4 regions of the Ensifer sp. 2TAB8 genome follow, and region 2 is predicted to be linked to each of the others. Evidence: predicted binding sites of a transcription regulator. Region 2 holds the regulator's gene; each other region holds the start of a gene.

Region 1 (7,892 bases), on a different contig from region 2:
CCTTGAATCTGCCATTGAGGATGCTGCTGTAACCCTCAGCCACCGCTGCAAGATCGGCCGTCGCCTTCTCGATCTCCGGCGCGCAGGTCTTGCCCATGTCGGTGCCGATGTTGAGATCCGGCAGTTTGCCATCGAAGAGGAACGGGATGTGCGAGCGGATCGAGTGGCAATCATAGAGCACGACGACGCCATGGATCGCCTTGACGCGCTCGATCTCGGCGGCGAGCGCTGCGTGATAGGGCGCGTGGAACGTCCGGAGCCGCTCGGCGATATCGGCTTCGGTCGGCGCCTCTCCGTCTTTCCAGATCGGTTTGCCGTCGAAATCCGTATCCGGGATCAGACCGGTCGTATTCTGGCCGGGGTAGAGACTGACGCCTTCGGGATCGCGATTGGCGTCTATCACGTAGCGATGGAAGGTCGCGCGAACGACGGTGACGTCCTTCAGGAGGCCGTCATAGAGCTCGTGGATATGCCAGTCGGTATCGGCGAGGATCCGGCCGTTGTCGTTCAGACGGTCCCAGATCGCAGCCGGCACTTCGGTGCCCGTATGCGGAAAACCGAGGATGACCGGGGAGTTGCCTCGTTTGACTTCGAAGACCGCCATCTCAGGCCTCCAGGCCCGGCAGGATGCCGGCAGAGACGGCAGCGTTCAGGCGGCCGGAGGCGATGAGATCGCCAGCAGCCTTGAGATCATTGGCCATGTAGCGGTCTTCTTCGATCGTCGGCGAAACGGCGCGAAGCGCGGCAGCGGCCTTTTGCAGTTCGGGGCTCGTCGCCAGCGGGGCGCGGAACTCGACGCCCTGGACGGCGGTCAGCGCTTCGATGCCGATGATCGAGAACAGGTTTTCGGTCATCAGCAGCAGGCGGCGTGCACCGTGGCAGGCCATGGAGACATGGTCTTCCTGGTTGGCCGAGGTCGGCGTCGAGTCGACGGACGCCGGATGCGAGAGCTGCTTGTTCTCGGACATCAGCGCCGCCGAGGTGACTTCCGCGATCATCAGACCGGAGTTCAGGCCCGGCTTCTTGGCGAGGAAGGCCGGCAGGCCGTAGGAGAGGGCAGGGTCGACGAGCAGCGCGATACGGCGCTGCGAGATCGCGCCGATTTCACAGACAGCAAGCGCAATCTGGTCGGCTGCAAAAGCCACCGGCTCGGCGTGGAAATTGCCGCCGGAGACGACCGAGTTGTCCGAAAGAACCAGCGGATTGTCGGTGACGGCATTGGCTTCGGTCTCGAGCACGCGGGCGACCGAGCGCAGGAGGTCGAGGCAGGCGCCGTCGACCTGCGGCTGGCAGCGGATGCAGTAGGGATCCTGTACGCGCTCGTCGCCTTCGATATGGCTTTCGCGGATTGCGGAGCCCGCGAGCAGCGCCCGCAGCGCAGCTGCCGTATCGATCTGGCCGCGATGGCCACGGAGCGTGTGGATATCGGGATGGAAGGGTGCAGAAGAGCCCATGGCTGCGTCGGTCGACATGGCACCGGTAACCAACGCTGCCTGCGCAGCGCGGTGCGCGCGGAAGAGACCTGCGAGCGCGAGCGCCGTCGAGGTCTGGGTGCCGTTGATCAGCGCCAGGCCTTCCTTGGCGGCCAGCACGACCGGCGTCAGGCCGGCGGCGGACAGCGCTTCGGTACCGGACATGCGACGTCCTTCGAAGAAGGCTTCGCCGTGACCCATCATGACTGCGGCCATGTGGGCGAGCGGCGCGAGGTCGCCGGAGGCGCCGACCGAGCCCTTTTCGGGGATGACCGGGATGACGCCTTTTTCGAGCATGGCTTCGATCAGCCGTACGAGTTCGAGCCGGACGCCGGAAGCGCCGCGGCCGAGCGAGACAAGCTTCAGCGACAGGATCAGACGCACGACGTTTTCTGCGAGCGGCTCCCCGACGCCGCAGCAATGGGACAGGATCAGGTTGCGCTGCAGTGTCGCGACGTCGGCGCTGTCGATCTTGATCGAGGCGAGTTTGCCGAAGCCGGTGTTGATGCCGTAGACCGGCGCGTTGCCAGCGACGATCTCGGCGATGCGGCCGGCCGCCTTTTTGATACCAGCGTCAAACGACGGGTCGAGACGGGCGGGTTCGCCAGTCCAGTAGATGGTTTCGAGGTCGCGAAGGGGCACGGAGCCCGGGTGTAGAATGATGGTCATTGACCAGTCCTTTGCCCTCTGAAGATGCGTTCATGAAGTGGATTGAAGCCGATGCGGTAGACGAGCTCGGCGGGATCCTCGATGTTCCAAAGCGCGAGATCGGCCGATTTGCCGACCTCGATGGTTCCTGTCTCGGCGAGCAAGCCGAGGGCGCGGGCGGCTTCACGCGTCGCACCGGCGAGGCATTCGGCAACCGTCAACCGGAAGAACGTCGCCGACATGTTCATGGTCAGAAGCAGCGAGGTCAGCGGCGAAGTGCCGGGATTGCAATCCGTGGCGATCGCGATATGTGCGCCGGCGTCGCGCAACGCCTGGACCGGTGGAAGGCGCTCTTCGCGCAGCGCATAGAAGGCGCCGGGCAAAAGCACGGCGACCGTGCCGGCCCTGGCAAGCGCTGCGGCGCCTTCGGCGTCGAGATATTCGAGATGGTCGGCCGAGAGCGCGCCGTAGGAAGCCGCGAGCTTGGCACCGCCGAGGTTGGAAAGTTGTTCGGCGTGGAGCTTGACCGGCAGGCCGAGTGCCCTTGCGCGGTCGAAGACACGGGCGATCTCAGCGGTCGAGAACGCGATGCCCTCGCAGAACCCGTCGACTGCGTCGACCAAACCTTCGCCATGGGCCGCGTCGAGGCCTGGCAGAACCACGTCGGTGATGTAGTCGCCGTTCCGACCCCTGTAGTCGGCCGGCGTCGCGTGGGCGGCGAGGTAGCTGGTGACGACGCGCACCGGACGGAGCGTTTCGAGCTTGCGGGCGGCGCGCAGCATGTTGAGTTCGGCCGTGACGTTCAGCCCGTAGCCGGACTTGATTTCAACGGTCGAAACACCTTCGGAAAGGAGCGTGTCGAGGCGCGGCAGGGCGCTTTTGACGAGTTGATCGACGGACAGCGCATTGGTTGCCTTCACCGAGGAAACGATTCCCCCGCCGGCGCGTGCGATCTCTTCATAGGTGGCGCCTTCGAGCCGCATCTGGAACTCGCGGGCGCGGTTGCCGCCATGAACGAGATGGGTGTGGCAGTCGATGAGGGCGGGCGTCATCACGCGGCCCTGGCCGTCGGTCGCTTCAAGGCTGCGTGAGAACTCGGCGGGAAGGTCACCCTCCGGACCGGCATAGGCGATGCGCCCATCGACGACCGCAACAGCCGCATCCTCGACGAGACCAAGCCCCTCGACGTTTTCGCCGAGCGTCACGAGACGCACGTTGCGCCAGATTCCGGGTGCCTGCTTGCTGGTCGAGATTTGGGTCATGAGGTCGCCTCCACTGGATATAATGTATATACATATTAATTTGCTCCACAAGAGGAAATTTATGGAGCTCTCGGAAAAGAAAAGGGCGATCGGGCCGCCGGACCACGATGAAGTAGCTGAAGAGATTGCGTTAGAAATCTGATTTCGCGGAATATTTCGGCCGGCCGCCGTACCTCCGGCGCAGCAAAAAGAATGGCCCCAAACCTGAGGTTCGGGGCCATTGCCTGGATATCTTGAGAATGCTCGTTGCGATGCGTGCTAGCGACTCGAGGCCTATCGGTCGCGAAGGCTGGCCGCGCTAGGCCGCGTGATCCGCCTTGATACGCAACCGTTCAACGACCTCGACAAAGCGATTGCCGGCGATTTCCAACCGACCGCTGTTATCGATTACGCTGACGCCGGGGCCTGAGGTGACATCGGGCGCCAGGCGGCTGAGACGTCGTAACACCTCTTCCTCGCTTTCACGGCCGCGTTCGGCAAGCCGTTTCGCGAGCACCGGCGCTTCTGCCGTGACGACGACGACGGCGATTTCGCCGAAGGCTTCACGGAACGCCGGCAGGGCACCGCGGCTGCCGTTGACGATCGCCGTCATGCCGTTCCGGACATTCTGGAGCACCGCGGACGGGATGCCGTATTTCAGGCCGTGCGCATCCCAGTAGACGGCAAAGGCGCCGTCCTTCTGCATGTCGACGAATTCATCCTCCGAGACGCTTTCATGCACTTCACCGCCGGCATCCGACGGGCGGGTGATGACACGACGGACGAAATGCACATCGTGACAGTCGGTAAAATGTCGGGCGGCAAAGCCCATGACGCTGTCCTTGCCGGCGCCGCTCGGGCCGACGACGACGACGAGCGCGCCCTGTTCGTTCGCGCTCATGCGACACGCCGTCCTTCGCGCCAGACGGAGCGTACGACCGGGATGCCTTCCTTGCGGTGCACGCGGGCGATATCGGCGCGCAGGCCAACGGCAACGCGGCCGCGGTCATTGAGACCGACGGTGCGGGCCGGCGTCGAGGTCACCATGGCGATTGCTTTCGGTAGGTCGATGGATTCGATTTCGTCCGAAAGTACGAAGGGTGCGTGGATCAGGCTGAAGGGCACATAGTCCGACGACAGCACGTCGAGCACGCCGCGCTCCGCCAAGTCGCGGGCAGCGATGTTGCCGGAGTGCGACTTGCCGCGCACGATGTTCGGCGCACCCATGAGCACACTCAGACCTGCGCGGTGCGAGGCTTCGGCAGCTTCGAAGCTCGTCGGGAACTCGGCAAGCTTGATGCCGAAGCCGATCGATTCTTCGACGTGATCGACGGTCGCGTCGTCATGGCTGGCAATGGTGATGCCGCGGGCGGCGCAATCCTGGGCAAGGGCTGTGCGGTGCGGGCCGGCATATTTTGCCGAAAGCGCCTGCTGGCGCTCGACGAAGCGGGCGAATTCCTCGTCCGAGAAGCCGCGCTTGGATTTGTAGTAGAGCGTGTACTGGTCCATCGTCTGGAACTGGCGCTGACCGGGGGCGTGGTCCATCAGCGAGACGAGCCTGACCTGCGGGTCGTTCTGGAAGTCCTCGTAGTGATCGAGTACGTCGGAGGTCGAAACCTCGCAGCGGAGGTGGATCAGGTGGTCGGCGCGCAGGCGGCCTTCTTCCTTGGCCTGTGCCAGCGCGTCGGCCATGCTGCGCATCTCGCCCTTCTGGAAGCCGCCGTCCTCGTCGGAACCGAGGCGCAGGCAGTCGAAGACCGTGGTGATGCCGGAGGTGACCACCTGTGCGTCATGAGCCTGGATCGCCGCGATCTTCAACCAGCGTACACCCGGGCGCGGCGAGTAGTGGGCTTCGAGGTGGTCGGTGTGCAGTTCGATGAGGCCAGGGATCAGATAGTCGCCTTCGAAGTCCTCACCGCTGGCAACCGTGCCCTCGGAAATGTCGGCAATCTTGCCGTCGCGGATCAGCACCGAACCGTCGAGGACACTATCCTCGAGGACGATGCGGGCGTTGGTCAAAACCTGTTCTTTGCTCATCTCATGCGATCTTTCGTTGGGTGTCGCTGCCGAGCGGCAGCAGGGAGCGGACAGTAAAGGGTGCGCCGCGCTCCGGTTCGACGAAGAGTGCGACTGACGTAACGTGAAGCGGCTTTCCGGTGTGTTCGGCAAAGGTCGTTTCGAGTGCCCGGCGCATGAAATCGCTGTTCTCGGCGGGCACTGGACCGGTCAAGGTCAGATGAAACTGAAATTCTTCGAAAACATAGGGATAGCCCCATTCCCGCAGGTAGCGCCGCTGGCGCTCAGGCAGATTTTCCGGCTTGCGGCGGACGAAATCGGCATCCGACAGCGGCGCGCGGAAGGGATCAAAGCGATGAACAGCGTCCTCGGCGAGGTCCTGCAGTTCTGCGGAAGGAGCCGAAGGAACGAGGGCAAAGAACGGGCCGAGTTGATGGAGAACGATCTCCGGGATCTCGAAGGGATCGAGGTCGGCGGCGAAGCATTCGAAGATGCTAAGCAGTTCGTCCTCGTCCCGGCCTTCTGCAAGCTCGAAGGGGGCTTTCAGCGTGCCGTGAAAGCCGTAGCGCCGTGGATCGCTCGTCAGTGCGCGCTGCACCTCTTGGTCGAGGCCGGCAATCGCCGGGGCATCGAGATCCTCGCCGGTAAAGGCGTCACGGCCAAGCCAACGGGACGCGGTCTGCGACAGCCGGTCGTCCGCCGGCGGCGCGAAATAGATTGCATAGCGCACGGTCTTCACTTTCTTGTAGCGACCGGCCCGCCTGGGCGGCGGGTCGATTGATTGCGGGATGCGATGCGCAGCTAGCCGATTTCCATGACAACATCATGATGGCGGACGCGCAAATGCCTGGCAGTCGTCAATGTGCCTTGCTGCCCATCAGGCGCGAACGGCACGCGTTCGAGATGCTGTCGAAAATAAAGACAACCAGCAAGATCAGAAGCACCATGTAGGCGACATTTTCCCAATCGGAATTGGTGCGCATTGCTTCCCAGAGTTTGAGGCCGATGCCGCCTGCACCGACAGCGCCGATGATCGTCGCCGAGCGGGTGTTTGATTCCCAGAAATAGAGGGCCTGGCTGGCAAAAACCGGCAACACTTGCGGCAGCACGCCGAAGCGCTGCACGGCCAGAGGCGCAGCACCCACCGACTTCACGCCCTCGCGCTGTTTGTCGTCGATGTTCTCCAGCGCCTCCGAATAAAGCTTTCCAAGCGTTCCCGTGTCGGTGAAGAAGATCGCCGAGATACCCGCGAGCGGTCCCGGGCCGAAGGCGCGGGTGAAGAACAGCGCCCAGATGAACATGTCCACCGATCGCAGGAAGTCGAAGAAGCGCTTGACCAACTGATTGGTCATAAAGCTCGGCGTGATGTTGCGGGCGGCAAGGAAGCAGAGCGGGAAGGCGATCAGCGACGCAAAGAGCGTGCCGACGAAGGCCATGACGACGGTCTGCAGGAGCTTCGTCCAGACATCCAGATGCTGCCACTCGGCATTGTAGAGGATGTTGTTCCAGGCGAGTGAAAGATTGGAACGCGCCGGATCGATCCGCTCGCCGGACATGATGAGCGAAGCGACTTCGCCGTAGCTCTTGCCGAAGAAGGGCGAGTTGGTGTCGAAGAGGAAATTCGCCCAGCCGAAGAAGCGGTTGCGGATGGAAACCTCGTCACCTTCGACCTCCGCCCAGCCGGTGGCGCCGAAAGCAAGCACGATCTTCTCGCCGGGGCGCTTCTGCGTCGCCCAGGTGGGCAGCGTGCCCTGCGGTGTCACCCTGTCGGCGCCGTCAACGGCCATCACGAAGGTCTCGCCGCCATGGGTTGCCTTGACCAGGCTGTCGGCGATCTCGATCCTGGTCGAGCGGTCGTAGGTAACAACGACGCGCGTCAGCACCTCTTCCGTGCGGGTTTCGACCCGGTTCTGAGCTTCGGCGGTGGTTGCGCCACCCAGTGCAGAGCCTGGCGTCATGAAGCTGAAGGAAGAACTTGCCTTCGGCTTTGCCGTTTGTGTTGCCGGCGTCGGAATTTCAACGCGGCGTGTCACCGTTTCCTTGTCGAGTTCGACCCAGTCCGGACTGGGGTTCGGTCCGAGCGGCGAATTGCGTTGATAGTTCAGGCTCATCGTCCGGTCAGGGGCGATGTGGATTTCCGGGCGGACTTCATAGGAAACCCAATCGGCGAGGTAGGTGCCGGCGATGCCCCAGTTGGCATTGCCCAGCACCTGTCCGATCGAAAAGAACCACCAGCTGAAAATGAGATATACGACGATGCCGCCGGTAACCGCTGCCGTGCGTACGCGCTTGGAGGTAGAGGATTTCAGGAGTTCTGGATGGCGGTTCGCGATCGCATCCATTTCCATCGGGTTCAATCGTGTGGTCGTGGTCATGCGTGCACCTACTGGGCCAGCTGGAAGGACTGTTCGCCAACAAGGCGACGGCGGAGCCAGGCGGAAAACTGGTCGACAGCGAAAATGGTCGCGAAAAGCAGAATGACGATCGCAAGCGTTTTCGCCTGGTGGCCCTGGCC
Region 2 (7,892 bases):
TCCCGATGACGGCCGCTATGTCTGGGGCTATCGCATCGTCATCTCGAACCATTCGGACGCAGCCGTCCGGTTGATGACCCGCTACTGGCATATCACCGATGAGAATGGGCAGGTCGACGAGGTCAGCGGCCCCGGCGTGATCGGCGAACAGCCGCTGCTCAATCCCGGCGACACCTATGAATATTCGTCGGGCTGCCCGCTGGATACGCCGTCGGGCGTGATGTTCGGCCACTACAGCATGGAAGCGGAAGGCGGAGAGACCTTCAACGTGGCCATTCCCGCCTTCTCGCTCGATTCACCCGGGCTCGTGCGCACCCTGAACTAATTCCAGGATTAAGTGGGAGGCGCTTTTCCGTCCGGAATTGCGCCCTTCAAATAGCGACCCCGGCCAAATGACCGGAGGCGCCCGCTACTGCGGACGCACTTCGCTTGCTTCGAAACGGTAGGTGGTGGAGCAGAACTCGCAAGTCACCTTCACAACGCCATCCTCGAGGGTGCTTTCGAGATCGTCCGCTTCCAGATTGGCGAGCACGGAACGAAGCTTCTCGCGCGAGCAGCTGCAACGGTCAAAGACCGCCTGCGGCTCATAGACGCGAACGCCGCGTTCGTGGAACAGCCGGTAGAGCAGCCGTTCGGTTCCGACCATCGGGTCCGTCAGCTCGTCGGCATCGATCGTTTCGACCATCACCTTGGCTTCCGCCCAGAGATCGTCATCCTCGAAGACGTTTTCGCCATCATCGCCGTCGCCGCCGGACAGGTCGGGCTGGCGCATGCGCTCAGGCGCTTCCGGCAGGAACTGGGCGACCATGCCGCCGGCACGCCAACGGTGGCGCGGCTTGCCGTTTTCGTCACGGTCGAGCAGTTCAGCAACACCGAGCCGGACCTTCGTCGGAATCTGCTCCGACTGGCGGAAATAAACGCCGGCGATTTCTTCCAGCGTGGCGCCGTCCAGCGCGACGATGCCCTGGTAGCGCTGAGTGTGAGCGCCCTGGTCTATGGTAAAGGCGAGCACGCCCTTTCCGAGCAGCTCATGCGAGCGGGTGCGACCATCCTTCTCGGCAACGGCCAGCGCGTCGGCATCATAGCGGGCATAGGCACGCACACGGTCGGGCGTCGAGAAATCCGCAACCACCAGATCGACTGGACCGTCGCCTTTTGTCTGGACGATCAGCTTGCCTTCAAACTTCAGCGACGTGCCGAGCAGAACCGTGAGAACGACGGTCTCGGCAACAAGCCGCGCGACCGGCAGCGGATAATTGTGGCGCTCCAAAATAGCGTCGAGCATCGGGCCGAGCTGTACGGCACGGCCACGCACATCGAGGCCTTCCACCTGGAAAGGCACGACGTGATCGTCACCGGCGAAGTCGAACTCACCAAGCCCTGGCGTCATGTCAGTCATGTCTTGCTCCTTGCATCAGCCAACTGCGTTGCGCCAGGGACATTCCTATCCCTCGGCGCAACGTGCCCGCTGTCTCAATTGATCCCGCGATGAACGGATTGTCCACCGGGCATGTGCCGTTCGCCATTGCGCCGCACACCACCCATGGCAGTCAGCGCTTCACTGTTGCCAGGAGCGCCCCGCTTGCCGCCTAGATCGTGTCGAGCAGCCGCAATGTCAATAGCCGCCCACGCGCCTAGCAAAGCGCTGCCCCATCGGCCGGCCGCGCAGCGCTCATCCCTGCAAGCCGCTTAGACGAGGCCCATGCACCAGGCGATGATCGACTTCTGCGCATGCAGACGGTTTTCCGCCTCATCGAAGACCACAGACTGCGGGCCATCGATCACCTCGTCGGTTACCTCTTCGCCGCGGTGCGCCGGAAGGCAGTGCATGAACAGCGCATCGGAGGCCGCACGCTTCATCAGCTCCTCGTTGACCTGATAGGGCTGGAAGACGTTGTGACCGCGGGCGCGGTGTTCCTGGTTCATCGACACCCAGGTGTCGGTAACGACGCAGTTGGCATTGGCGACAGCCTGCTCGGCATCATGACACAGCAGGATCTCGCCGCCGTTGTTACGAGCCCAGTTCAGGATCTTGTCCTGCGGCTCGGAACCGAGCGGCACAGCCATGTTCATGCGATAGCCGAAACGGGCGGAGCCTTCGATCAGCGAGTGCAGCACATTGTTGCCGTCACCGGTCCAGGCGATCGTCTTGCCCTTCACCGATCCGCGATGCTCTTCGAAGGTCATGATATCGGCCATGATCTGGCAAGGATGCGTATCGTCGGTCAGGCCGTTGATAACAGGCACTGTCGCATGCTCGGCCAGCTCCAGAAGACGACGATGGTCGGTGGTGCGGATCATGATCGCGTCGACATAGCGCGACAGGACCTTGGCGGTGTCGCCGATCGTCTCGGCGCGGCCGAGCTGCATTTCGGTGCCCGAAAGAAACAGGGTCTCGCCGCCCAGCTGGCGCATGCCAACGTCAAAGGAGACGCGTGTACGGGTCGACGGCTTTTCGAAGATCATCGCCAGCATCTTGCCGGCGAGCGGCTTCTCGGCGGTTCCTGCCTTGGTCGCCGCCTTTCGGACGCGGGCATCGTCAATGATCGTCCGGAGATCGGCGGCCGTCATGGCCGAAAGATCGAGAAAATGTCTGGTGCCTGCCATCGTACTCGGTTCCTGTCTGAAAAATCGATCCCTGGTGCGCCACGCATTCCGCGTGAACGCACGAAGATCATTCTAACACCCTGTGTCGGCGTCGGTCCTATCCGTTAAGCGGCAGCGTTGCCGCCGGCCTTGCGCACTGCCTCGGCAGCGCGCTCGATGCGTGCGAGACCCTCGCGCGCTTCCTCCGCCGTCACCGTCAGCGGCGGCAGCAGGCGCAATACGTTGTCGCCGGCCGGTACGGCCAGGAGCTTCTCGGCGCGGATTTCCTTCAGGAGATCGGCCGAGGGACCCTTCACCTTGATGCCCAGCATCAGGCCATCGCCGCGGATGTCCTCAATGACATCCGGGAAGCGGTCCTTCAGCGAGGCAAGGCCCTGGCGGAACACGAGCGCGACATCCCGCACATGGCCGAGGAAACCGTCCGCGAGGATGACGTCGAGCACGGCGTTGCCGACGGCCATGGCCAACGGGTTGCCGCCATAGGTGGAGCCATGCGTGCCAGCCACCATGCCGGCAGCCGCTTCTTCCGTCGCAAGGCAAGCGCCGAGCGGGAAACCGCCGCCGATGCCCTTGGCCACGGCCATGATATCCGGGCGGATACCCCACCATTCATGGGCGAACAGCTTGCCGGTACGGCCGACGCCGGTCTGAACCTCGTCAAGGATCAGGAGCAGGCCGAACTCGTCGCAGAGCGCGCGCAATTCCTGCATGAACTCCTTGGTCGCCGGACGGATGCCGCCCTCGCCCTGGATCGGTTCGATCAGGATCGCAGCGGTCTCCTCGGTGATCGCATTCTTGACGGCTGCGATGTCACCAAACGGAACCTGGTAGAACCCCGGCGCCTTCGGCCCGAAACCTTCGATGTATTTCTGTTGGCCGCCGGCGGCGATCGTCGCGATCGTGCGGCCGTGGAAGGCACCCTCGAAGGTGATGACGTGAAACTTCTCGGGCTGCCCCTTGGCGAAGTGATAGCGCCGCGCCGTCTTGATCGCGCATTCCAGCGCTTCCGCACCGGAATTGGTGAAGAAGACCCGATCGGCAAAGGTGACGGCCGCCAGGCGACGCCCAAGGCTTTCCTGGCCAGGAACCTCGTACAGGTTGGAAAGGTGCCAGACCTTCTCGGCCTGCGCCTTCAGTGCCTCGACGAGGTGCGGATGCGCATGACCAAGCGAGTTCACGGCAACGCCGGCAGCGAAGTCGAGGTAGCGCGAGCCATCTTCGGCAATCAGCCAGACGCCCTCTCCTCGCTCGAAACGCAACGGCGCGCGCATGTAGGTGTCATAAAGCGGCGTGGTTGCAGTCATGCGAGGCTCTCCTTACTCCAGTCGACATCGATCCCGCGGCTTCGTGCGACCCGATAAAAATCAAAAATGCCGCCTTGCGGCGGCGCAGGCACTATTCCCATTTCGCACTGCAATGTCAACAAAACCAAGCCTTGCAGCGCGATGACAAGGCCCGTTTCCCTGCGGCGAAAAAATCAGTCGGAAGGGCTTGCAAAAATGCAACGCTGATCGAGCAAGTTGGGGAAAACTACGAATTCGATTCGGCTCGATTCCCCGGACTCTTGCCACGGAGTCCGACGGTCAGTACGTTAACATTCAATTACTAGACGCATGCGGCGGACCTAGTCACCAAAAGAGTTATCGCGTTTGCAACCTCGGGGTTCAGCCGGGGTGCGGTGAGGGATTCTGCCATCCCCAACGCTGAGAACGGAGAGTGCAGAGATGAACTGGACTGACGAGCGGGTGGAGAAACTGAAGAAGCTTTGGTCCGAGGGCCTGAGCGCTAGCCAGATCGCGGCACAGCTCGGCGGTGTCAGCCGTAACGCTGTCATCGGCAAGGTTCATCGCCTGAGCCTCCCGGGACGCGCCAAGGCTGGCGGCAGCACCACCGCTGCGGCCCGTCCGAAGCGGCCGACCTCGGCCCCGCGCGCACCGAACTACGCCGCGCGCGTTGCGACCCGCACCGTTGCCCGTCCGTCCGGCGCCACGGTTCTCAAGGAAGAGATCGAAGTCGATCTCGTGGCCGAGCAGGATTTCAGCATCAGCACCGACGTGGTCGTGCCGATGTCGCGCCGCCTCGAGCTGACCCAGCTCACCGAGCGCACCTGCAAGTGGCCGATCGGCGACCCGCTGAAGGAAGAGTTTCACTTCTGCGGCAATGACTCGCCGGAGTCCTCGCCCTATTGCAGCTTCCATGCACGGCTTGCTTACCAGCCCTCGGCCGAGCGTCGACGGATGCGCTAAGGCGCCGCACGGGAACAAAAGGAAAAGGGGCCGATCGGCCCCTTTTTTATTGGCTTCAATTTGCCATTCTCAGCTTTCGAGCGAGTATCCGGCGCCGCGGACCGTGCGAATGACGTCGGGCATGGTCGAGAAGTTCAACGCCTTGCGCAGGCGGCCGACATGGACGTCGACGGTACGCTCATCGACATAGATGTCATGGCCCCAGACGCCGTCCAGGAGCTGCGAGCGCGAGAAGACGCGGCCCGGAGAGGACATCAGGAACTCCAGCAGGCGGAACTCCGTCGGCCCCAGGCGAACTTCGCGGCTACGGCGATGAACGCGATGGGTTTCCCGGTCGAGCTCGATATCGCCGCAGCGCAGCAACGTCGAGAGCACTTCAGGCTTCGCCCGGCGCAGCATCGCCTTGACGCGAGCCATCAGCTCCGGCGTCGAGAACGGCTTGACCACATAGTCGTCTGCCCCGGTCGCTAGACCACGAACGCGCTCGCTCTCTTCGCCGCGCGCCGTCAGCATGATGATCGGCAGTCGCTCCGTTTCCGGGCGTTGGCGCAGCCGACGGCACAGCTCGATGCCGGAGACGCCAGGCAGCATCCAGTCGAGGATGAGGAGATCGGGCAGACGTTCCTGAAGCCGGATCTCTGCCTCGTCACCCCTGAGGATCGTATCGACGTCGAAGCCTTCCGCTTCCAGATTGTAACGCAGCAGGACGCTCAGCGCCTCTTCGTCCTCGACCACGGCGATTTTTGGCAACATCAGGTAACCACTCCTTACCGTGAGCGCCGTGCGGGTCCAGTGGACCGACCGGCGCTCAGACACTCTAAATCTGGAGCACAACCGCCGTTTTCAAAGGCGGTGCGAAAGCCGCGTGCTTCAGATACAGGAATTCGGGGCCGCGACCGAAGCCGCGACCGGATGATATTCATGGGGCATGCATTGCGAACGCGCGTTCGGCGCTAGAAGGGATGGGGAAGAGTATATGTAACTCCCCTCGTCCCGCTCTAACCTAGTCGTTGACCGAGCCCAACGTCGACGTGTTGTCATCCTTCGGACGCTCGCCTTCCGYCTGGGCACCCGTAGCCATGTAGTAGATCGTCTCGGCGATGTTGGTCGCGTGGTCACCGATACGCTCGATGTTCTTGGCGCAGAACAGAAGATGTGTGCAGGGCGTGATGTTGCGCGGATCTTCCATCATGTAGGTCAGCAATTCGCGGAACAGCGAGGTGTAGATCGCATCGATCTCCTCGTCGCGCTCACGGATGCTGTTGGCCTTTTCCGGCGAGCGCGAGGCATACACGTCGAGCACTTCCTTGAGCTGCACCAGCGCGAGCTCGGCGAGGTGCTCGAGACCGCGGGCGAGCTTGCGCGGGATGCCGGAACCGGCAACCGCGATCACGCGCTTGGCGGTGTTCTTGCCGAGGTCGCCGACACGCTCCAGATCGGAGGCGATGCGGATCGACCCCATGATCTCGCGAAGGTCGGCGGCGACCGGCTGGCGCTTGGCGATCGTGACGATCGCCTTCTCGCCGATCTGGCGCTCGGCATCGTCGAGGACGGTGTCGTCCGAGATCACCTTCTGCGCGAGAGCCAGGTCGGAATTGACCAGGGCGCGAACGGATTCGGCGACCATCTGCTCTGCGAGACCGCCCATCTCCGAGATGCGGCGCGTCAGGTACTTCAGTTCTTCGTCATAGGCGGACATGATATGCATGGACATGATCGTCGATCCTTACAGGCGCTTTCCAGTTACTGTTGCAGCCTTATGCGGCCTCAGCCGAAGCGGCCCATGATGTAATCCTGGGTGCGCTGGTCATCCGGATTGGTGAACATCTTGTCGGTGTCGTTCTCCTCGACGAGATTGCCGAGGTGGAACATGGCGGTGCGCTGCGAAACGCGGGCGGCCTGCTGCATCGAGTGGGTCACGATGACGATCGTGAAGTTCGTGCGCAGTTCGTGAATGAGTTCTTCGACCTTGGCGGTCGCGATCGGGTCAAGCGCCGAGCAGGGCTCGTCCATCAGGATGACTTCGGGGCTGACGGCGACGGCACGGGCGATGCAGAGGCGCTGCTGCTGACCACCGGAAAGCCCGGTGCCGGGCTCCTGCAGGCGGTCCTTGACCTCGTTCCACAGACCGGCCTTCTGCAGGCTAGTCTCGACGATCTCGTCGAAATCCGCCTTGGTGCGGGCAAGTCCATGGATACGCGGACCGTAGGCCACGTTGTCGTAGATCGACTTCGGGAACGGGTTCGGCTTTTGGAAGACCATGCCGACGCGAGCGCGCAGTTCAACGACGTCGATGGTCGGATCGTAGATGTCGTCCTCATCGAGCGTGATCCTGCCGGTGACGCGGCAGTTCTCGATGGTGTCGTTCATGCGGTTCAGCGTGCGCAGGAAGGTCGACTTGCCGCAACCGGACGGGCCGATCAGCGCCGTCACCGTGTTTTCCCGGATGTTGAGGTTGACGTCGAAAAGCGCGCGCTTCTCGCCGTAATAGACCGACACATCCTTGCCGATCATCTTGTAGGGCACAGTGTTCATTTTCTGATCCAAGGCCTTCTCGACGGCTGCTTCTGACATGATGTTCATAGTAATTACCTCACTACCAACGGCGCTCAAAGCGACGTCGCAACAGAATGGCGCCAAGGTTCATGACGACGAGGAAGATGAGAAGGATGATGATCGCGCCAGAGGTGCGCTCGACGAAGGCGCGTTCCGCCTCGTTGGCCCACATGTAGATCTGCACCGGCAGCGCGGTCGACGGTTCCATCGGCGAACCGGGGAAATCGACCACGAAGGCGACCATGCCGATCAGGAGCAGCGGCGCGGTTTCGCCAAGCGCATGGGCGAGACCGATGATGGTGCCGGTCAGAATGCCCGGCATTGCCAGCGGCAGCACGTGGTGGAAGATGGTCTGCATCTTCGAGGCACCGAGGCCGAGTGCCGCCGAGCGGATCGACGGGGGAACCGCCTTCAAGGCCGCGCGGGTGGCGATGATGATCGTCGGCAGGGTCATCAGCGTCAGCACGAAACCGCCGACGACAG
Region 3 (7,892 bases), on a different contig from region 2:
GCCAGGGCGGGTTGAGGAAAGTCCATGTGGGTTGTACCCGCATCCGCGCCCGGCTTAGTGACCTACGAAGAGGCCTTCATGTCTTCCGCCTTCGATTACGACCCGCAGCCCCGCCGCGCCTCCGTTGCCGTCGACGTCGGTGGTGTCATCGTCGGGGGCGGGGCGCCGGTCGTGGTCCAGTCGATGACCAACACCGACACGGCCGATATCGATGCGACCGTGGCCCAGGTGGCCGCGCTCCACAAGGCCGGCTCGGAACTGGTGCGCATCACCGTCGACCGTGACGAAAGCGCTGCCGCCGTGCCGAAGATCCGCGAGCGGCTCGAGCGCCTCGGCCTGGATGTCCCGCTCGTCGGCGATTTCCACTATATCGGCCACAAGCTGCTTTCCGACCATCCGGCCTGCGCCGAGGCGCTGGCGAAATACCGCATCAATCCGGGCAATGTCGGCTTCAAGGACAAGAAGGACAAGCAGTTCGCCGAGATCGTCGAGATGGCGATCCGCTACGACAAGCCGGTGCGCATCGGCGTCAATTGGGGTTCGCTCGATCAGGAGCTGCTGACGCGGCTGATGGACGAGAACAAGGCCAACGGCTTTCCGCTGACCGCCCAAGAAGTGACGCGCGAAACGATCGTGCAATCGGCGTTGCTGTCGGCGGAACTTGCCGAAGAGATCGGCTTGCCGCGCAACCGCATCATCCTCTCGGCCAAGGTCTCGGGCGTTCAGGACCTGATCGCCGTCTACGCCATGCTGTCGGCCCGTTCAGACCATGCGCTGCATCTCGGGCTTACCGAAGCCGGTATGGGCACCAAGGGCATCGTCGCTTCGTCGGCCTCGCTCGGCATCCTGATGCAGCAGGGCATCGGTGACACGATCCGCATCTCTCTGACGCCGGAGCCCGGCGGCGACCGCACCCGCGAGGTGCAGGTGGCGCAGGAACTGCTGCAGGTCATGGGCTTCCGCCAGTTCATTCCCGTCGTTGCCGCCTGTCCCGGTTGCGGCCGCACCACGTCCACGGTGTTTCAGGAGCTTGCCCAGAAGATCCAGGACGACATCCGCCGCAACATGCCGGTCTGGCGCGAGAAGTATCCCGGCGTCGAGGGGCTGAAGGTCGCGGTCATGGGCTGCATCGTCAACGGCCCGGGTGAAAGCAAGCATGCCGATATCGGCATCTCGCTGCCCGGAACCGGCGAAATGCCGGCAGCTCCGGTCTTCATCGACGGCGAGAAGGCGATGACGCTTCGTGGTCCCAACATCGCCGGTGACTTCGAGACGCTCGTGTCCGACTATATCGAGAAGCGCTACGGCCGTGGCCAGGCGGCTGCTGAGTAAACGGGTGCAGTCCGAGACTGGACGGCCTCAGACCTAAAGCCGCGACGTCAGCAACTTCAGCCCCGCAAAGGCGAAGAAGCCGGCCATCAGGCTCTCGATCACCCGCTTGGACCTGAGATAGGCACGGTGGACCGGTGACAGCGAGAAGACGATCGCAAAGCCGCAGAAGGTCATCAAGCCCAGAACCATACAGCCGCCGATGAAGGTGGCAGTGACGCCGACGGGCGCACCTTCGGGCATGCCGAGCGAAACCAGCATGATCCAGGAGAAGATCGCCTTGGGGTTCGTGAGGTGGATGCCGAGCCCCTTGAGATAGAGCCGCTTCAGCGATGTCTGCGCCTTCGCCACCGGCACGATCGTGCTTCTGTCGGTGCGCATGGCGGCGCGCAGCGCGTTATAGGCAAGCCAGAAGAGATAACAGGCGCCGGCGATCTTGAGCACGACGATCGCATGGCCATAGGCGCGGATGAGAGCCGAGAGGCCTGACGCCGTGAGCATCGCCCAGGTGTAGCTTCCGGTGAGTACGCCGAGGGCAAGCGCCAGGCCCGCTTTCCGTCCCTGGCTGACCGACGTGGTGATGATCGCGAGGATCGCGGGCCCCGGCGAAGCGGTCGCGATCAGATACGCAGTCCAGGCGATGAGAAGCTGTGGCAGATAGGGCGTCGGGTCGAACATGTGACAAGCTCCGGCTCGGTTGCCGGAGGCTAGATCAGTTCATCACCGGTTTGAAACAGCGAAATGTCACCGAGACAAGATGTCAGACGATCTCGTCGAGCGCCTCGATCAGACGGGCGCATTCCTGATCGGTGCCGATGGTGATGCGCAGGAAATCGCCGATGCGCGGCTTGGCGAAATGGCGCACCAGCACGGCACGCTCGCGCAGCGCCTTCATCAGCGGTTCACCGCTATGGTCGGGATGGCGGGCGAAAACGAAGTTTGCCGACGAGGGCAGAACCTCGAAGCCGCGCGTCGTCAGATCGGCCGCAAGGCGCTCGCGCGACGCGATGATCTTGGCGCGGGTTTCCTCGAACCAGGCGTCGTCCTCGATCGCGGCGACGGCTCCGGCCTGGGCCGGACGGCCGAGCGGATAGGAATTGAAGCTGTCCTTCACCCGCTCCAACGCCTCGATCAGCGGGCGCTGACCGATGGCGAAGCCGACGCGCAGGCCCGCAAGCGCACGCGACTTGGAGAAGGTCTGAACGACCAGCAGATTCTTGTATTTCGAAACCAGCGTTGCGGCGGTCTCTCCGCCGAAGTCGACATAGGCTTCGTCGATGACGACGGGCTGATCCGGGTGCGCCGCGACGAGCCGCTCGATCTCGGCGAGCGGCAGGGCAATGCCGGTCGGCGCATTGGGGTTCGGCAGGATGATCGCGCCGCAGGGCCGGTCATAGTCGGCAATATCGATCGCGAAGCGATCACTGAGCGGGATCTCGACCGCGTCGATCTCGAAGAGCCGCGCATAGGTCGAATAGAAGCTGTAGGAAATATCCGGGTAGAGCAGCGGTGCGTCATGCTTGAGCAGGCCGGCGAAAATGTGCGCCAATACCTCGTCCGAGCCGTTGCCGACAAAGACTTCGTCCGCCGTCACGCCATAGCGCGTGGCAATCGCCTGGCGCAGCTTCAGCGCCAGCGGGTCGGGATAAAGGCGGAGGTCGCTGCTCGCTGCAGCGCCGATCGCGTCGAGCACCTTCCCAGAGGGGCCATAGGGGCATTCGTTGGTGTTGAGCTTCACCAGATTGGCGATGCGCGGCTGTTCGCCAGGCACATAGGGCTTCAGCTTGGAGACGATCGGCGACCAGTACTTGCTCATGGAGCTAGCTCCTGCGGTTGGCGATGAAGCGGGCGGTTTCGACGAGAATGGCCGAGCGCTCGCCATAGGGCTCAAGCAGGGCTTCGGCCTCTGTGACCAGTTGCTCCAGCCGGTCTTCCGCCCAGGCCTGGCCGTGCAGCGCAACCAGCGTGCCCTTGCCACGGGCAGCATCCTTGCCGGTTGCCTTGCCCATAGTCTCTGCATCGGCGGTAAGGTCGAGCAGGTCGTCGGCAAGCTGGAAAGCAAGGCCGATCTTTTCGCCGAAGGCACGGAGCTGGGCGCGGTCGTTTTTCGACGCTCCGGCGACGATGGCGCCGGCCTCGCAGGCAAAGCGGATGAGGGCGCCCGTCTTCATTGCCTGCAGCGTGACGATGCCGGCCTCGTCAGGCGGCGACTTTTCCGCGGCCAGGTCGAGCGCCTGTCCGCCAGCCATGCCGCCGTGTCCGGCGGCGCGTCCGAGCGCCAGAACCAGTTCCACCTTCTGCGCATCCGAAAGCGATGTCTCGGGTGCTGCGATGATGTCGAAGGCGAAAGTCAGCAGGCTGTCGCCGGCAAGGATCGCCGTCGCCTCGTCGTAGGCCTTGTGCACGGTCGGCTGACCGCGGCGCATGTCGTCGTCGTCCATCGCCGGCAGGTCGTCATGGACGAGGGAATAGCAGTGCACACATTCGAGTGCTGCACCGACGCGCACGGACACATCGGCATTGCCACCCAGGAGATCGGCGCATTCGATCACCAGGAAGGGGCGAAGCCGCTTTCCGCCGTTCAGCACCCCGTGGCGCATGGCGGCGAGCAGGTTGGCCGGTCGCGTGATCTCGTCCGCCTCCGTCGTCGGGCCGAGCAGGCGCTCGAGCAGAGCTTCGACAGCGCGGGCATTGCCGGCGAGACGGAGGATGAAAGGCGATGTTTCCTGGCTCATGCGCGCTCTTTGGCACGGGCGAAGAGGGCTTTCAACGGGGATTCGTGTCGCAGCCGCGCGCTTTCCCTGGGACAGTTGTGTGGGCGCCTTGCCTTTTGCCATAAAGCCCGTTCAACTCTGCCGGCGCATGCACTAAGAGAAGCGGATGGACAGCGAGGTGAACAGTCAGGCCGTGAACGTCGTTCCGGAAGCGCGCGAGGAGGGCGAAGTGCCTTCCAGTCGCTGGTCTTCGCTTCGCCGCACGTTACGCACGAGACGCCGCCAGATCATCCTGGCCGTCCTTGGCTTTGTCGCCTTGCCCTATGTGCTGATCATTCTCTACCTTGTCGAGTTCATCCACCCGGTTTCGACGCTGATGCTGCGCGATCTCGTCCTGCTTCGCGGCTACGATCGTCAATGGGTCGAATTCGACAACATCGCCCCGGTGTTGGTGCAATCGGTGATGATGTCGGAGGACGGCCAGTTCTGCGCCCATGACGGCGTCGACTGGGGCCAGATGCGCGGCGTGGTCCAAGATGCGCTCGAAGGGGAATCGACCCGCGGCGCCAGCACCATCCCGATGCAGACGGTCAAGAACCTCTACCTCTGGAACGGTCGCTCCTTCCTGCGCAAAGGCATGGAATTGCCGCTGGCTGTCGCCGCCGATTTCGTCTGGAGCAAGCGGCGGATGATGGAGATCTACCTGAACATCGCCGAATGGGGCGACGGGATCTACGGTATCGAGGCTGCGGCTCGCCACCATTTCGGGGTTTCCGCGTCGAAGCTTTCGCGCCGGCAGGCAGCGCTGCTCGCGGTTTCGCTGCCCAACCCGAAGGAGCGCAACGCCGGCAAGCCGGGCCGCGGGCTCAAGCGTCTGGCGAACCTGATCGAGCGCCGCGCCAGCCGCTCCGGCGGCTACATCACCTGCCTTTATGATTAGGATCAGACCTTTTCATTGGATGCCGTCGCCGGCCGATGTCATCCTCGCGTAGTAGAGTTCTGCCATCTGGGCCTCTCTCCGTTTGAAAGGCCTCGTTTCTCCCATGATTTCGATCTCTCCTTCGCTTCTCGCCTTCGGCCGCAGCGCCAATGATGCTCCGCCGAAACATCTTGGAACCCGCTACGGCACCGACGGCTGTTTCCTGCGCGAGCCGGGCAACACGGTTGTCTCCCACGTCACCGCCGGATCGCCGTCAGAGCTTGCCGTGCTCGCAGTGCGCGATCGTCTGTTGGCGATGCCCGAGGCGAAGCAGTTCGCCTTCACCCATCCGTCGAGCCTGCATATGACGATCTTCCAGGGCATCATCGAATATCGCCGCAGGCTGCCCTATTGGCCCGTTGACATGCTCTTCGACACGTCGATCGATGCGATGACGGAGCACTACTGCGCACGGCTCAAGAATTTTGCGCCGCAGCAGCCCTTCCGGGCGCGGGTGACGGATGTGACGCCGACCGGTCTCGCGCTCGAGGGAGACAGCGCTGCCGATCGCGCTTGCCTCAAGGCTTGGCGCGATGCTTTCGCCGCAGTCTTCGGCTATCGGCATCCGGATCATGACGACTACGCGTTTCACATCACCTTCGCCTATGTCATCGACTGGCTCGATGACGCGGCACTGCCGCGCTGGCAGGAGATGTTGAGCGACCAGCTTGCCTATCTCAGGGAACGGGTGCCGGTGATCGAGCTCGATCCGCCGGCTTTCTGCTCCTTCGAGGACATGAACCATTTCGAGGAACTGATCGTTTTCTCGGACAGACCTTAGCCAAGGAACAGAAATGACCGGACTTATCCTTTACGTCGGCAACAAGAACTATTCATCCTGGTCGATGCGGCCCTGGATGGCGATGAGCGCCGCGGGCATCGATTTCGAGGACGTGGTCATTCCCTTCGACTTTGCGGCGGGCAATCCCGAAATCCGTGCGGTCTCGCCGACGGGGCGTGTGCCGTTGCTACGGCATGGCGAACTGCTCGTCTGGGAATCGCTGGCGATCATCGAATACGTCGCCGAGCTCTTTCCCAATGCCGGGCTCTGGCCCGCGGATCGCGAGGCCCGCGCCCGGGCGCGCAGCTATTCCATGGAGATGCTCTCCGGTTTCCGGGCGTTGCGCGGTGCCTGCCCGATGAATGTCCGCCGGGAGAAGCAGGCTCTCGAGGTGGATGCCGACGTTCGCGCCGATGTCGCCCGCATCGAGCAAATCTGGAAGCAAGCGCTTGCCCGATCCGGCGGCCCGTTCCTCTTCGGCGCCTTCGGTGCAGCAGACGCGATGTACGCTCCTGTGGTTAGCCGTTTCGACGTCTATGATCTCGTTGCGGATCAGGAATCGCTCGGATACATGCAACGGATGAAGGCGCATCCCGCCTACCGAAAGTGGGAAGAGGCGGCCCGCGCCGAGCCGTGGGTCGTTCCCGAAGACGAGGTCTGAATCGGTTCCGCCAGATCTTGAGTCGAAAAATTGCGGCTGGGGACTGGTCAAGCGGGAGTTGGCCATGTATAAGCGCGCCAAATTTCCGTGATTGACATCTGTTTAACACGGCCATTTCGGCTGCTGAACAGTGTTTGCCCGATAAGTGGAGAATGAAATGGCTGTACCTAAAAGAAAAACGAGCCCGTCCAAGCGTGGCATGCGCCGTTCCGCTGACGCCCTCAAGGCTCCGACCTACGTCGAAGACAAGAACTCGGGCGAACTGCGCCGTCCGCACCACATCGACCTGAAGACCGGCATGTACCGTGGCCGTCAGGTTCTGACCCCGAAGGAAAGCGCATAAGCGTTTCCGTTCGTGGAATGGTTCAAAGGGCTGGCTCTGCCGGCCCTTTTGTTTTGCGTCTGACATTTTCTCGCTTGGACCCTGTGCTATCCGCAGGAGCTGGAGCATCACGCTGCAAGTGAAGTCACTGGAAGCGGAGAGGTGCTCTACACCCTAAGTGCTAGAGCGTCCCTGGTGCGTTCATACGACCGCACAGCGCCCTAGGCCTGAAGACGCCGCAAGACGCGGCAAAGGAGTTCGTGCCCGATGCTCGCTGCCGTGCCGCTGCTGATCCTGCCTTTCGTTATCTACAATCTCGCGATGATCGGAATGTTCGGCGGTATTGCCGGGCTGAATGCCGAGATGCTGTCGCTGTCCATGCTGTCGGGCGCGACCTGGACGATGCGCTTCGGCGACCTCCTGATCGTCGTTGCACTGCTGTTGCTCTTCGTCGAATTGCTGAAGGCGACCCGCACGAGCACGCGTGCGCTGATGGATCACCTGTTGTCGATGATCCTGTTCATCGTCTTTTTGATCGAATTCCTGTTGCTGGCGCCGGCGGCCACCCAGCTCTTCTTCATCCTGATGACGATAAGCTTCATCGATGTCATCGCCGGTTTTGCCGTCTCGATGCGTTCGGCCGGCCGCGACGTGTCGATCGGCCTTTAGGAGCCGGCCTTATCCTGGGTATAACCCAGTCCAGAGGACGTACGAGCGCAAGGGAATGAGGCGGGTGGTTCACCCGCCTTTGCGAAAAGGGCGTGCTAGCCGAGATTGTCGAGCTTGGTCTGGAGCGCGCGAAGCTGCTCCTTGAGCTCGTCGATATCCTTGGCCTCGGCCTTCTTGGTTTCCTTCACCGGCGGGGCGGTGATGAAGGGCGAGAACATCTGCATCGCCTGATGAAACATCTCGGTATTGCGGCGGACCTGCTCTTCGACAAGTTGCAGCGGAGCCTGCAGGTTCTTTCCGAGCGGCGTGTCGCCGAAGGCCTTGTTGATCTGCTCGCGCATCTGCGACTGCTGTTCGGTGAAAGCCTGCATCGAGTGCTCGAGATAGCTCGGTACCACCATCTGCATCTGGTCGCCGTAGAACGAGATCAACTGGCG
Region 4 (5,923 bases), on a different contig from region 2:
CATCCCGCATTGGAACGACATCAAGACGCTGGCGCTCGCATGTACGCGCTCGATCGCGGGGCTCGCCTATGTTGGCTGGGATGTCGCCTTGACCGAGAAAGGTCCGATCGTGATTGAGGGCAATGCGGCACTCGCCAATCCCAACCTCATCCAGTTTCACGAGCCGATGCTCTTGCGCCAGGAAGTGCGCGATTTCTTCGCTGCAAAGGGCACCATCAGCCCAAACCGACTGGAGCGCATTCGCGCATCACAACGCCACAGGGCCTTCGAGGCAGGCTAGGCTCTCCGAACCACTGGTCTGCATTGGACGCGCGCCCCTGTTTATGGAGCAGACATCGTTCCGAGAATGAGTGGAATCCGCGATTTCGCCGAAGCCCAATCCCCGCGGATGACGTCAAAGACCGCCTTGAACACAAGCACAGTCTCGCGCGGATTGAAGGCCGCCCAGGCCACTCCATACACAATGACACCGATCGCAACCTGCAGGCAGAGCATCAGGACGGGCGCAAGGCCATCGATCATCCGCCCGGCAGTCCAGACGGCGCCCGCCATGATCAGCGATGGCATCGCGGCAATGAAGAGCGTGCGCAACTGCCCCAGGGGATGGAGGGCGGACACGCGATAGACCTGCATGGCGCCCACCGGCCAAAGTGCCCATTGCCTCAGCGACAGCGCGGCTGCGACGCCGACAAGGCCGTATTGGACGCCGACGAAAAGGAAGGCGACACCCAGCACGATCGACAGCACCGAAATAAAAGAGACCGAACCCATGCGCCCGAAGGCCACCAGCACGGCCGTGTTGAAGCTCGAGACCGGCGCCCGCAAGGTTCCAAGAGCGAGTACCTGCAGTACCGGGACGGCTTCGGCCCACCCCTCGCCGAAGGCCAGCGGCACGAGGATCGGTGCGATCATCGCAACGCCGAGAACGACTGGCCAGAACACCCAGGTGGTCAGCCGGACCGACGTATCGATCAGCTTGGCGAGCCGCTCGCGGTCATGCTGCAATTGCGATGCTGCCGGAAAGGCGACCGCGGCAACGGGGCCACTCAGAATATTGTGCAACTGGTCGAGCAGCCGGCGGGCAACCGCAAAAAGGCCGAGCGCTTCCGTCCCGAGCCACTGGCCGATGAACAGTCGCGGCAGGGCGTTCTGGGAGACGTAGGTCAGTCCGTTGTTCTCGACCCTGCGGGATGCAAAACGCAGCACATCGATGAGTTCCTGGCGGACAAAGCCGAAACCGGGCGACCAGCGCGCTGCGGGAATCAGCATGATCAGGTTCACCGAGCGCCGCACGATCTCCATGATGACGAGGCTCCAGATACCGGCGCCCGAAATCGCCAGCACAACGCCGACCGCGACCGCCAGCACACCCGATACCGCCCCGATGCGGGCAAGCTCGTTGAACTGCAGGCGCCGCACGAGGATCTGGTTGGGGACGCTTGCCAGCCCCGTGAGGATTGGCAGGACGAGCATCGCAAGCAGCGGCGCCTTGAGCTGCGGCGCCTCGAAGAAGGCTGCGGCCACCCCACTGCTGACACCGATGACGACTGCCGAGAGAACGGAGATGACAACCAGGGCGGCGAAGGCCGCATTGCGATGTCCGGTCGTGGCGTCCGGTTTCTGCACGACGATGTCGGCCGCGTGTCCCCCGACGAAGATTTCGGCGAAGCCGACGATCAGCAGCCCCAGAGCAAAGACACCATAGGTTTCCGCGCCGAGGATTCTCGCCAGGATGATGGTGCTGATGGTTGCAAGCAACGCCTGCGCCAATTGGCCCAATGAAGCCCAGATGGCTTGCCCGGTCAGTTTTACTGCTCGGCTCAATAGAAATGCCTTCCGTCGTTCGGCTCACGAACCACAACACCGCACGTCATGAGACGCGTTGCGGTCGATATAGCTGCGTTGCCGCAGGTCTTTGTCCTCAAAACGCGGTCGATTTAAGGACAAAGACTTTCAGCGATCGAAACGAGCCTGCATTCTATCTCACGATAGATTTTGGCTTGTTGTCGAAATTGAGGGCGGCCTGCCATTTTATCAACGCTTCACACGTTGAAGGTGCATCGATCGCCCCGAAAGAACCTTGGGGAACTGGGAAGGCGCCAAGAGGAGAGGCTGCCATTGAGGAGGAGCACAAGGCATGAAGTTATCGGACGTATCTCGCAACGGCGCCCGCATCTCCATCATTGTCCCCACCTACAATCGGGCCCAATATCTACCAGCTTCGCTCGATGCATTGTTGCCGCAGATTGGACGCGATGACGAGATTATCGTCGTCGTCGATGGCTCGACCGACGAAACGGCTGACGTGCTTGCCCGGTACGGAAACCGGATCGAGGTCATAGAGCAGGCCAATGCCGGCAAGGCGCGTGCATTGAACGCCGGGCTACAGAAAAGCAGGGGGCAGTTCGTCTGGATCGTCGATGACGACGACGTTGTTTGCCCCACGGCGCTCGGTGATCTCATGCAGGTCTTCGAGGCCGATCCATCGGCCGGCATCGCCTACGGGCGCTATGTGCGTTTCCAGCACGAAAAGGATGGCGCCGCCAAGTTCCTGGACACGGGCTACTGGAACGACTGTCCGACGAACGAATTCCTGATCGCCACGCTTGAGGATTTCTTCGTCCACCAGCCTGGCATGCTCGTCCGCCGCAGCCTCTATGACGCCGTCGGGGCATTCGATGAAGCACTGCCGCGATCCGTGGACTACGACATGCTGATCAGGCTTTCTCTCCTCGGCAAGGCGGCTTCGACCGCCAATGTCATCTTTCACCAGCGCCTGCACGACGGCGACCGGGGACCGGCGGCGAGCCGTTTCCAGGCGCAGCGACGCGATCAAAACTGGATCAGCAATGATGCGCTGATCTTCGATCGTTTGCACCAGACCTTGCCGCTCACCGACTATCTGCCGTCGCGGCGCATCGAGAGTGGCGATGAAGAGCGCAGCGCGCTCCTGCAGCGGGGTGCGATCATGGCCCGCAAGAAGCGCTGGGACATCGCCATCTCCGACTTCGGTCGCGCTCTTGAGCAAAGCCGGAGTCCGCTGACGCCCTATGAAAAGCGCATCCTCCGGCGCGCGACTGGATCGAAATACGACTGCGACGAGGTCTTCGGGAATGCCCTGATCGACGAAGGACTGCGCTCGCTCAGCGGCAGTTTTCCGCCGGGGCGCGAACTCGCCCGTTCGCTCGCCCGCGGCCTTGTCTGGAGAGCGCGCCAAGCCGCGGCGCAGGGTCAGCTCAAGCGCAGTTCGCGCATCGCCGCCCAGGCCTGTCGTTGGTCCGCCGCGTCCTGGGGCTGATTTCCAAGCGAGAGTTGTGGCCACGAACCTCGCGCGCCGATTGAAGCCGCCAGCGAAACCTGACAGGAATACGTCCGGGAGGACGGTTCATGTATTATGCAATCTTGGCTTATCACACGGCAGGCGTGGTCGAATCCTGGAGCGCGGAAGAGGACGCGGCCCTGATGTCCGACCTTCTCGAGGTTCATGAGCGCTTCGTTCAGCAGAAAGCCTTCGGACCGGCTGCGCGGCTCGGGCCTGCCGAAGGTGCGGTGACGCTCAGGGGCCAGGGCGAAGGCATCGTCACCGACGGACCTTTCGCCGAGACCAAAGAGCAACTGCTGGGCCTCTACGTCGTGGACTTTCCGACGATCGACGCAGCCATAGCGGCTGCACGCGAACTGCGGCGCAGCAATCCTACCGCGATCTACGAGATCCGGCCGATCGCCCTCTATGTTCCGGGGGCAACCTTGGAGCCTGGCACCGAGGGCTAGGAATCACGCGGCGGTAGCGCCCCGGGAGCGCCCTGGCTACCGCCCCGAACCCATTCGGATCAGCACGCAATCACGCGGAAGGTGACCAATCGCGCCTGCGCCCGGGCTGCGACGTTCACATTTGATTAACCCAGCCCGCGTGGGTGTGAACTGTAACAGAACTTACAACAAACTGACATTTCGCTTTCATGAAGCGCCGCTATGGCAGGTGTCATACCGATGACCGGTCTCCCCGAAAGAGGACCTGCTAGAAATGTTTCAGTTGAAGAGTGTAGCCCGCCAGTTCGGCAAGAAGACAGCCGTGAGTTCGGTTACCTTCGACATTCCCCAAGGGCAGATGGTCGGCGTAATCGGCCGCTCGGGCGCCGGCAAGTCGACGCTGCTGCGCATGATCAATCGCCTCGTCGACCTGTCTTCGGGCTCGATCGTCTATGACGGCACCGAGGTCTCGTCGCTTCGCGGCGCAGCGCTCCGCAACTGGCAGCGCGACTGCGCCATGATCTTCCAGCAGTTCAACCTGGTGCCGCGCCTCGACGTGCTCACCAATGTGCTGCTCGGCCGCCTCAACCACCGTTCGACGGTCTTGAGCATCCTCAACATGTTCACCCGCGAAGAACGCATCATGGCGATCGGCGCGCTGGAACGCCTCGGGATCGAGCAGACGGCCCTGCAGCCGGCCGGCACGCTTTCCGGCGGCCAGCAACAGCGCGTCGCGATCGCCCGCGCCCTGATGCAGCAGCCGAAGGTTCTGCTCGCCGACGAGCCGATCGCCTCGCTTGACCCGCTGAACGCCAAGATCGTCATGGATGCGCTGCGTGACATCAACGAGCGCGACGGCATCACAGTCATCACCAACCTTCATACGCTCGATACCGCGCGCAATTATTGCGAACGCATCATCGGCATGGCGCACGGCCGCGTCGTCTTCGACGGTCAGCCCAAGGATCTGACGGCGGCAGCCGTTGCCGAGATCTACGGCGCCGATACGGGCATCGAGGAATCGATGACCTCCACCAGCATCAACATTCCGGCGGCTGAGCCGCAGGAAGAAACGGCATCGGCCGGCCTCAAGCCGCTGGCACTGGCCGGCATCTGACGCCCGCCAGGATCGAAAGCCCGCGTCAAGGGCACCTCTTTGAAACCCAATAGATCCGGCCGAGCCGGACACACGGGAGAACCTTATGCTGAAGAAAGCTCTTCTGAGCGCCGTCGCGCTCCTCGCCCTCGTCGGCCACGCACAGGCTGAAGACCTCAAGGATTTCCGCATCGGCATCCTCGGCGGCGAAAACGAAGCCGACCGCCTGCGCAACTTCCAGTGCCTCGTCGACAAGCTGCCGGCTGCGATCGGCGTCGAGAAGGTCTCGCTGTTCCCGGCTGCCGACTATGACGGCGTTATCCAGGGCCTGCTCGGCGGCACGCTCGACTACGCCGAACTCGGCGCTTCCGGCTACGCCAAGATCTATCTGGCCAAGGCTGACGCCGTCGAGCCGATCCTGACGACCGTTCAGACCGACGGCTCGACCGGCTACCACTCGATCATGGTTGCCCGCAAGGATTCCGGCATCACCAAGCTCGAAGACCTGAAGGGCAAGAAGCTCGGCTTCGCCGATCCGGACTCGACCTCTGGCTACCTCGTCCCGCTCGTTACATTGCCGGAAGCAATCGGCGCGCCGGTCAAGGAGTTCTTCGGTGAAACCGGCTTCGGCGGCGGTCACGAAAACCTGGTTCTCGAAGTCGTCAAGGGCACCTTCGATGCCGGCACGACCTTCGGCTCGGGCGTCGGCGAATTCAAGGACGGCTACACCTCGGGCAACCTGAAGAAGATGGTCGACAAGGGCATCCTCGACATGAACGACCTGGTCGAACTCTGGAAGTCGCCGCTGATCCCCAATGGCCCGGTCGTCGTGCGCACCTCGATGAACGACGACATGAAGGCGAAGTTCAAGCAGTTCATGCTCGACCTGCCGAAGACCGACGCCGCGTGCTTCTCGGCCATCCAGGGTGGCGATTTCACCGGCTTCACCGAAGTCAACGCCGACTTCTACAAGCCGATCATCGACGCCCGCAAGGCAACGATCGGCGGCTGATAGACCGCATACCTTGGGAACGCTGGCCGCCCAAACGGCCAGCGTTTCCTTGTTTGAAGGGGTGC

The links. Region 2 encodes PhoB, which activates phosphate uptake and scavenging genes when phosphate is short. Its sites were predicted from a motif close to TGTCATNNANCTGTCAT; they were not measured.
Region 1: the regulator PhoB is predicted to act here: its motif matches at 6,192-6,208, upstream of AB4Z53_RS10055 (DUF1045 domain-containing protein).
Region 3: the regulator PhoB is predicted to act here: its motif matches at 5,020-5,036, upstream of AB4Z53_RS08300 (DUF1868 domain-containing protein).
Region 4: the regulator PhoB is predicted to act here: its motif matches at 3,945-3,961, upstream of phnC (phosphonate ABC transporter ATP-binding protein).

The regions. Positions count from the first base shown of each region.
Region 1 covers NZ_JBFRGB010000004.1:103,715-111,606, reverse strand. The annotation lists gene hutG (N-formylglutamate deformylase) at 1-604, opposite strand, end outside; gene hutH (histidine ammonia-lyase) at 606-2,141, opposite strand; gene hutI (imidazolonepropionase) at 2,138-3,382, opposite strand; gene phnN (phosphonate metabolism protein/1,5-bisphosphokinase (PRPP-forming) PhnN) at 3,681-4,262, opposite strand; gene AB4Z53_RS10060 (alpha-D-ribose 1-methylphosphonate 5-triphosphate diphosphatase) at 4,259-5,398, opposite strand; gene AB4Z53_RS10055 (DUF1045 domain-containing protein) at 5,400-6,107, opposite strand; gene phnE (phosphonate ABC transporter, permease protein PhnE) at 6,235-7,752, opposite strand; gene phnE (phosphonate ABC transporter, permease protein PhnE) at 7,761-7,892, opposite strand, start outside.
Region 2 covers NZ_JBFRGB010000001.1:623,235-631,126, forward strand. The annotation lists gene apaG (Co2+/Mg2+ efflux protein ApaG) at 1-325, shown strand, start outside; gene AB4Z53_RS03070 (Hsp33 family molecular chaperone) at 410-1,399, opposite strand; gene argF (ornithine carbamoyltransferase) at 1,690-2,607, opposite strand; gene AB4Z53_RS03080 (aspartate aminotransferase family protein) at 2,712-3,911, opposite strand; gene AB4Z53_RS03085 (GcrA family cell cycle regulator) at 4,332-4,853, shown strand; gene phoB (phosphate regulon transcriptional regulator PhoB) at 4,923-5,606, opposite strand; gene phoU (phosphate signaling complex protein PhoU) at 5,857-6,570, opposite strand; gene pstB (phosphate ABC transporter ATP-binding protein PstB) at 6,621-7,436, opposite strand; gene pstA (phosphate ABC transporter permease PstA) at 7,450-7,892, opposite strand, start outside.
Region 3 covers NZ_JBFRGB010000003.1:58,725-66,616, forward strand. The annotation lists gene ispG (flavodoxin-dependent (E)-4-hydroxy-3-methylbut-2-enyl-diphosphate synthase) at 79-1,332, shown strand; gene AB4Z53_RS08280 (LysE family translocator) at 1,366-2,007, opposite strand; gene hisC (histidinol-phosphate transaminase) at 2,090-3,145, opposite strand; gene AB4Z53_RS08290 (polyprenyl synthetase family protein) at 3,150-4,064, opposite strand; gene mtgA (monofunctional biosynthetic peptidoglycan transglycosylase) at 4,210-4,983, shown strand; gene AB4Z53_RS08300 (DUF1868 domain-containing protein) at 5,087-5,803, shown strand; gene AB4Z53_RS08305 (glutathione S-transferase family protein) at 5,817-6,464, shown strand; gene rpmF (50S ribosomal protein L32) at 6,622-6,807, shown strand; gene AB4Z53_RS08315 (hypothetical protein) at 7,054-7,455, shown strand; gene phaR (polyhydroxyalkanoate synthesis repressor PhaR) at 7,551-7,892, opposite strand, start outside.
Region 4 covers NZ_JBFRGB010000004.1:96,847-102,769, forward strand. The annotation lists gene AB4Z53_RS10015 (sugar-transfer associated ATP-grasp domain-containing protein) at 1-280, shown strand, start outside; gene AB4Z53_RS10020 (oligosaccharide flippase family protein) at 322-1,824, opposite strand; gene AB4Z53_RS10025 (glycosyltransferase family 2 protein) at 2,138-3,298, shown strand; gene AB4Z53_RS10030 (YciI family protein) at 3,388-3,771, shown strand; gene phnC (phosphonate ABC transporter ATP-binding protein) at 4,025-4,867, shown strand; gene phnD (phosphonate ABC transporter substrate-binding protein) at 4,953-5,858, shown strand.